Linked DNA regions of Methylibium petroleiphilum PM1. The protein of the gene in region 2 interacts with the protein of the main gene of each other region in a pairwise test. Links are inferred from orthologs where the notes say so. Each region holds a gene or a part of one and is shown on either strand. Other genes may lie near its edges.

Region 1 (3,111 bases), 1.5 Mb from region 2 along the record:
CGACGATCTCGATTTCCTCGCCGACCTTGATGATGCCGCGTTCGACACGGCCGGTGACGACGGTGCCGCGCCCGGAGATGGAGAACACGTCTTCCACCGGCATCAGGAAGGCGCCGTCCACCGCACGCTCGGGCGTGGGGATGTAGCTGTCGAGGGCTTCGGCCAGCTTCATGATGGCTTGTTCGCCGAGTTCGCCCTTGTCGCCTTCGAGGGCGAGCTTGGCCGAGCCGTGGACGATGGGGGTGGCGTCACCGGGGAACTCGTACTTGTCGAGCAGTTCGCGCACTTCCATCTCCACCAGCTCGAGGAGCTCGGCGTCGTCGACCATGTCGCACTTGTTCAGGAAGACGATGATGTAGGGCACGCCGACCTGACGGGCCAGCAGGATGTGCTCGCGGGTCTGGGGCATCGGGCCGTCGGCGGCCGAGCACACGAGGATGGCGCCGTCCATCTGCGCCGCACCCGTGATCATGTTCTTCACGTAGTCGGCGTGTCCGGGGCAGTCAACGTGCGCGTAGTGCCGGTTGGCGGTCTCGTACTCAACGTGCGCCGTGTTGATCGTGATGCCGCGCGCCTTCTCTTCGGGCGCCGCGTCGATCTGGTCGTACGCCTTGGCCTCACCACCGAACTTCGACGACAGAATCGTCGTGATCGCCGCCGTCAGCGTCGTCTTCCCGTGGTCCACGTGCCCAATCGTCCCAACGTTCACGTGCGGCTTGGTCCGCTCGAATTTGCTCTTGGCCATCTCGATCTCCTGAAGGTCGCGGGTGACAGTTGCTTGAGAGTGCGTGCGAAGGTGGTGCCCATGGCGCGGATCGAACGCGCGACCTCTCCCTTACCAAGGGAGTGCTCTACCACTGAGCCACATGGGCATCGATACTGGTCTGCGCCCGGCTCGACAGAACCAAGGCACACATCACTACCGACCGCCGAACCTTCCCATCGCCAGAAGGCCCGCAAACCCGTGGAACTGTGGAGCGGGAGACGGGAATCGAACCCGCGTCATTAGCTTGGAAGGCTAGGGTTCTACCATTGAACTACTCCCGCCCTGGGAGTCACTGCCCGGACCGGCACAGCCAGCACATCACACGGTTTTGCGGCCCCGAAAGACCACGGCACTCTCAAACGAAAAACGATTCGCCCTGGTGGAGGAGGCTGGATTCGAACCAGCGTAGGCGTAAGCCAACAGATTTACAGTCTGCCCCCTTTAGCCACTCGGGCACCCCTCCGGGACGAGCCCGCGACTATATCACGGCGCCTTCGGCGGACAAGCATCATCCCCCGGCCCCGCGCCGGATTCAGGCGCCCAGCGACCAGTCGAGCGGCCGGCCGGCGCGCGCCAGGAAGTCGGCCGAGGCCGAGAAATGCCCACAGCCGATAAAGGGCAGCGGCGGCCGGCGCGCCGACAGCGGCGACGGGTGGTTGGCCTGCCAGATGCGGTGCGGCCCGCCACCGGCGGCCACGACGGCCGCCTTGGCCTGGGCGTGCGCGCCCCACAGCAGGAAAGCCACCGGCTGAGGCTGCCGCGCGACTGCCGCGATCAGCGAGTCAGTGAGCACTTCCCATCCGAATTTCGCATGACTGCCGGGCAGGCCATCCTCGACGCTCAGGCTGGTGTTGAGCAGCAGGACGCCGCGCCGCGCCCAGGCGAGCAGGCTGCCCGAGGCCGGCATCGGTTGACCGAGGTCGCGCTGCAGTTCCGCGAAGATATTGCGCAGGCTGGGCGGAGGGCGCACCCCGGTGGGCACCGAGAACGCCAGCCCCTCGGCCTGGCCGGGGCCGTGGTACGGGTCCTGGCCCAGGATGACGGCACGCACCGAGTCCAGCGGCGTCAGTTGCAGCGCCCGCAGCGGCTGCGGCGGGTAGACGGTTGCGCCGGCCGCGCGGCGCGCGGCGAGCCGCTCCATTAGTCTCTGCCCGGCGACCGAGCCGCGGAAGGCGCCGACCACCGGCCGCCAGCCGGCGTCGAGGGCCTCGTCGTCCAGCGCGCTATCGGCGGCGGTCACGCGCCTCAGCCGAACAGCGCGGCCAGCGCCAAGCCGGGATCGGGCGCGCGCATGAAGGCTTCGCCGACCAGGAAGGCGTGCACCTGGGCCTCGCGCATGCGCCGCACGTCGGCCGGAGCGAGGATGCCGCTCTCGGTCACCAGCAGGCGGTCCGGCGGCACGCGCGGCAACAGGCCCAGCGTGGTGTCGAGCGTGACCTCGAAGGTCCGCAGGTTGCGGTTGTTGATGCCGACCAGCGGAGTCTTCAGCCGCAGCGCGCGGTCGAGTTCGGCGCCGTCGTGCACCTCGACCAGCACCGCCAGGCCGATCGCCTGCGCCACCGCTTCCAGGTCGGCCATCTGGGCGTCGGCCAGGCAGGCGGCGATCAGCAGGATGCAGTCGGCACCCATCTCGCGCGCCTCGAACACCTGGTAGTCGTCGACCATGAAGTCCTTGCGCAGCACCGGCAGCGGGCAGGCGGCGCGGGCGGCCAACAGGTAGTCGACCGAGCCCTGGAAGAAGCGCTCGTCGGTCAGCACCGACAGGCAGGCCGCGCCGTGGCGGGCGTAGCTCTCGGCGATCGCCGCCGGCACGAAGTGCTCGCGCAGCACGCCCTTGCTCGGGCTGGCCTTCTTGACCTCGGCGATCACCGCCGGCCGGCCGGCCGCGACGCACCCGCGCAGCGCGCCGGTGAAGTCGCGCAGGTCGGCGCGCCGTTCGGCCGACTCTGCGTCGGCGCGCAGCGAGGCAAGGGAGCGCCGCTTGCGCGCGGCCACGATCTCGTCCCGCTTGACCGCGACGATCTTCTGCAGGATGTCTTCGCCGCTCACGCCGCCCCCTTGAGCCGGCGCGTCGTCGCGACGAACCGCTCGAGCGTCTTCGCCGCCGCACCCGAGGCCACCGCCTCGCGCGCCTGGCGCACACCCTCGCCGATCGATGGCGCGACGTCGGCGGCGTACAGCGCCGCGCCGGCGTTGAGCAGCACGATGTCGCGCACCGGCCCTGCCTCGTCGGCGAGCGCGCGGCGGATGCAGCCGACCGACTCGTCCTTGCTCGCCACCTTCAACCCCCGGGTGTCGTAGACCGGCAGGCCGAAGTCGCTCGGATGCACCGTGTACTCGCGCAC
Region 2 (3,134 bases):
GCCGAAGTCGTTGGGCCGGCCCTGCGCCTGGGCAACGCTCCAGACCGCGCCACACAACAGCGTCGCCAGCAGCAGTCCTCGCATCGCGTCCCTCACCCATCCGTCCCGCATCATCGTGTCGTCTCCGTGGCTGAACCTGATGGTGCAGCGTCGGCCCGGCGCTGCACCGCGCTGTCGATCGGCCGGATGGCGATCGGCGCACGCCGCATCCGTGCCTGCGCATTGGTGCGGTCCTGTACCTCGCCGGCCAGTTGGCCGCAGGCGGCGTCGATGTCATCGCCGCGAGTCCGTCGCACCGTGGTGACCAGACCCCCGTCGACCAGCAGCTGCGCGAAGGCCTGCACGCGCGCCACTGACGAACGCGTCAGCCCCGAGGCCGGGAACGGGTTGAACGGGATGAGGTTGATCTTGCAGGGCACGCGCCCCACCGGCCCGCGTTCGCCCACCAGGCGCAACAGTTCGCGCGCCTGCGCCTCACTGTCGTTGACGCCGTCGAGCATGCAGTACTCGAAGGTGATGAAGTCGCGCGGCGCCGCCTCGAGGTAGCGCTGGCAGGCCTCGAGCAGCTCTGCGATCGGGTACTTGCGGTTGAGCGGCACGAGATCGTCGCGCAGCGCGTCGGTCGGCGCATGCAGCGACACTGCCAGAGCCACCGGACAGTCCTCGCGCAGGCGGTCGATCATCGGCACCACACCGGAGGTCGATACCGTGACACGGCGACGCGACAGGCCGTAGCCGTGATCGTCGAGCATCACGCGCAGCGCCGGCAACAGCGCGGCGTAGTTCTGCAGCGGCTCACCCATGCCCATCATCACGACGTTGCTGATGACGCGCTCGGTCGTGCCCAGCCGTGCGCGCAGCTGGTGCTCGGCATGCCAGAGCTGGGCAACGATCTCGCCGGTCGACAGGTTGCGACTGAAGCCCTGGTGACCGGTCGAGCAGAAGCGGCAACCGACCGCGCAACCGGCCTGCGACGAGATGCACAACGTGCCGCGATCGTTCTCGGGGATGAACACCGTCTCGACGGCATTGCCGCCGCCGACGTCGAACAGCCACTTGACCGTGCCGTCGGCCGACACGTGCTCGCTCAGCACTGCGAGTGGCCGGACCACCGCCCGCCCCGCCAGCTTCTCGCGCAGCGACTTCGCCAGATCGGACATCTGAGCGAAGTCGCTCTGGCCCTTCTGGTGGATCCAGCGGAACAGCTGAGTGGCGCGAAAACGCTTCTCGCCGAGCTGCTCGCAGAAAGCGGCCAGCGCGTCGAGATCGAATTCGAGCAGGTTGGCCGCAGTCATGGCATGCACCGATCGGACCGTCGGGGCGCCAGGCGCCCCGCAGTCGTTCAGCGGCTGTAGACGTTCATGCCCGGGAAGAAGAACGCCACCTCGACCGCGGCGGTCTCCGGCGCGTCCGAGCCGTGCACGGCATTGGCGTCGATGCTGTCGGCGAAGTCGGCACGGATGGTGCCCTTCTCGGCCTTCTTCGGGTCCGTCGCGCCCATCAGCTCGCGGTTCTTGGCGATCGCGCCCTCGCCTTCCAGCGCCTGGATCATCACCGGGCCCGAGATCATGAACTCGACCAGGTCCTTGAAGAAAGGCCGGGCCTTGTGCACGGCGTAGAACTGCTCGGCCTCGCCGCGCGACAGGTGAACCAGCTTGGCCGCCACGATCTTCAGGCCCGCGCCCTCGAAACGGGCATAGATCTGACCGATCACGTTCTTGGCAACGGCGTCAGGCTTGATGATGGACAAGGTGCGTTCGATCGCCATATTTATTCTCCGGAATCAATGATTTAGCAGAACCTTGAATTGTAGCGCTTGAGGTCGGCGCCTCGATGTCGCTCGCAGCCTCAGCGGCGCGGTCCGCGGCCCCCACCGCCGCCCCCACGACCCCCCTGGCCTCCGCGCCCACCCCCACCGCCCCGCTTGCCGCCGGCCTTGTTGAAGTAGGCATCGGCGCCGATGTAGCCCACCGAGGTCTGCATCGGATCGGGCTGCTTCGGCCCGCCCTTCCTGGCGCCCGGCTCGGGCTGGTGCGCATCGTGCCGGCCGAAGCCGGCATTGATGCGCTGAGAGCCCTTGACGAAGCGCTTGTCGAAGGTCTGTTCCAGCGGATTCGGAATGGTTCCGGGCGGGCCGCCGGCGTCGTGATCCGACTGCGAGCCACCATGCCCGAAGCCCTGGGCTGCGCCGCGGCGCGGGCCCTTCGCAAAGCGACGGTCGAAGGTCTGCTCCAGCGGATTGGGGATGCGGCCGAAGTCTTCCTCTCCAGCGCCGTCGGTGTCGGGTGCGGCCTCGCCGAACCGCGATTCACGCGGCTCGCGGCGCGGGCCGCGCTCGCCGCCGCCCTGGCCCTGCGCGCGGGCCCCGCCCTGCTGCGGCCCGCGCGCGTTGCGCTCGGGCTTGCCGTTGCGACCGTTGTTGCGCCGTTGTTCGCGGTTGCCCTGAGCGTCGCGCGACTCGCTTTGCGCCGCTGCGCCACGGTTGCCGCTGGCCAGCTGGCGGATCGCGCGCAGGTCCTGGTCGTCGAGCTCGACCCAGACGCCGCGCTTGAGGCCGCGCGGCAGCACCACAGTGCCGTAGCGAATGCGGATCAGACGGCTCACGGCCAGGCCGACCTTGTCGAACAGCTTGCGCACCTCACGGTTGCGCCCTTCGGTGATGACCACGCGGTACCAGCGGTTCGCGCCTTCGCCACCGCCCTCCTCGATGCTCTTGAAGCCGGCGGTCTGACCGTCGATCTCCACGCCCTCGAGCAGCTTCGCGCGCTGCTCCTCGTTCAGGCTGCCGAGCACGCGCACCGCGTACTCGCGCTCGACGCCGAAGCGGGGATGCATCAGCTGGTTCGCCAGTTCACCCGAGTTGGTGAACAGCAGCAGGCCCTCGGTGTTGATATCCAGGCGACCGACGGACTGCCACTTGCCCTGCTGAAGGCGCGGCAGACGGCGAAACACCGTGGGACGCCCTTCCGGGTCGTTCAGCGTGACCACTTCGCCGGTCGGCTTGTGATAGGCCAGCAGCCGCGCCGGGCCCGGCTGGATGCGCAGACGCACCGGCTTGCCGTCGACGGCGATGCGGTCGCCGTAGGAGATGCGCATGCCCACATGGGCCACCTCGTCGTTGACCGTGACCTTGC

What was found.
Region 1: the proteins of ndk (region 2) and MPE_RS17495 interact in binary tests that used the Escherichia coli proteins (3 or more experiments, as listed by UniProt). The link is inferred for Methylibium petroleiphilum PM1 from one-to-one orthologs.

Annotation. Positions count from the first base shown.
Region 1 is NC_008825.1:3,667,818-3,670,928, forward strand. Bases 153-2,950 are described here. They hold MPE_RS17495 (uracil-DNA glycosylase), read right to left. Parts: upstream 2,007-2,950; coding sequence 1,299-2,006; downstream 153-1,298. Other genes in these bases: tuf (elongation factor Tu), read right to left, coding at 153-745; trpC (indole-3-glycerol phosphate synthase TrpC), read right to left, coding at 2,012-2,815; trpD (anthranilate phosphoribosyltransferase), read right to left, coding at 2,812-2,950. In the rest of the region: more of tuf, read right to left, coding at 1-152; more of trpD, read right to left, coding at 2,951-3,111. UniProt on the Escherichia coli protein: Excises uracil residues from the DNA which can arise as a result of misincorporation of dUMP residues by DNA polymerase or due to deamination of cytosine.
Region 2 is NC_008825.1:2,141,141-2,144,274, forward strand. The notes cover bases 56-2,876. They hold ndk (nucleoside-diphosphate kinase), read right to left. Parts: upstream 1,769-2,876; coding sequence 1,343-1,768; downstream 56-1,342. Other genes in these bases: pilW (type IV pilus biogenesis/stability protein PilW), read right to left, coding at 56-114; rlmN (dual-specificity RNA methyltransferase RlmN), read right to left, coding at 111-1,295; MPE_RS10100 (pseudouridine synthase), read right to left, coding at 1,849-2,876. In the rest of the region: more of pilW, read right to left, coding at 1-55; more of MPE_RS10100, read right to left, coding at 2,877-3,134. UniProt on the Escherichia coli protein: Major role in the synthesis of nucleoside triphosphates other than ATP. The ATP gamma phosphate is transferred to the NDP beta phosphate via a ping-pong mechanism, using a phosphorylated active-site intermediate.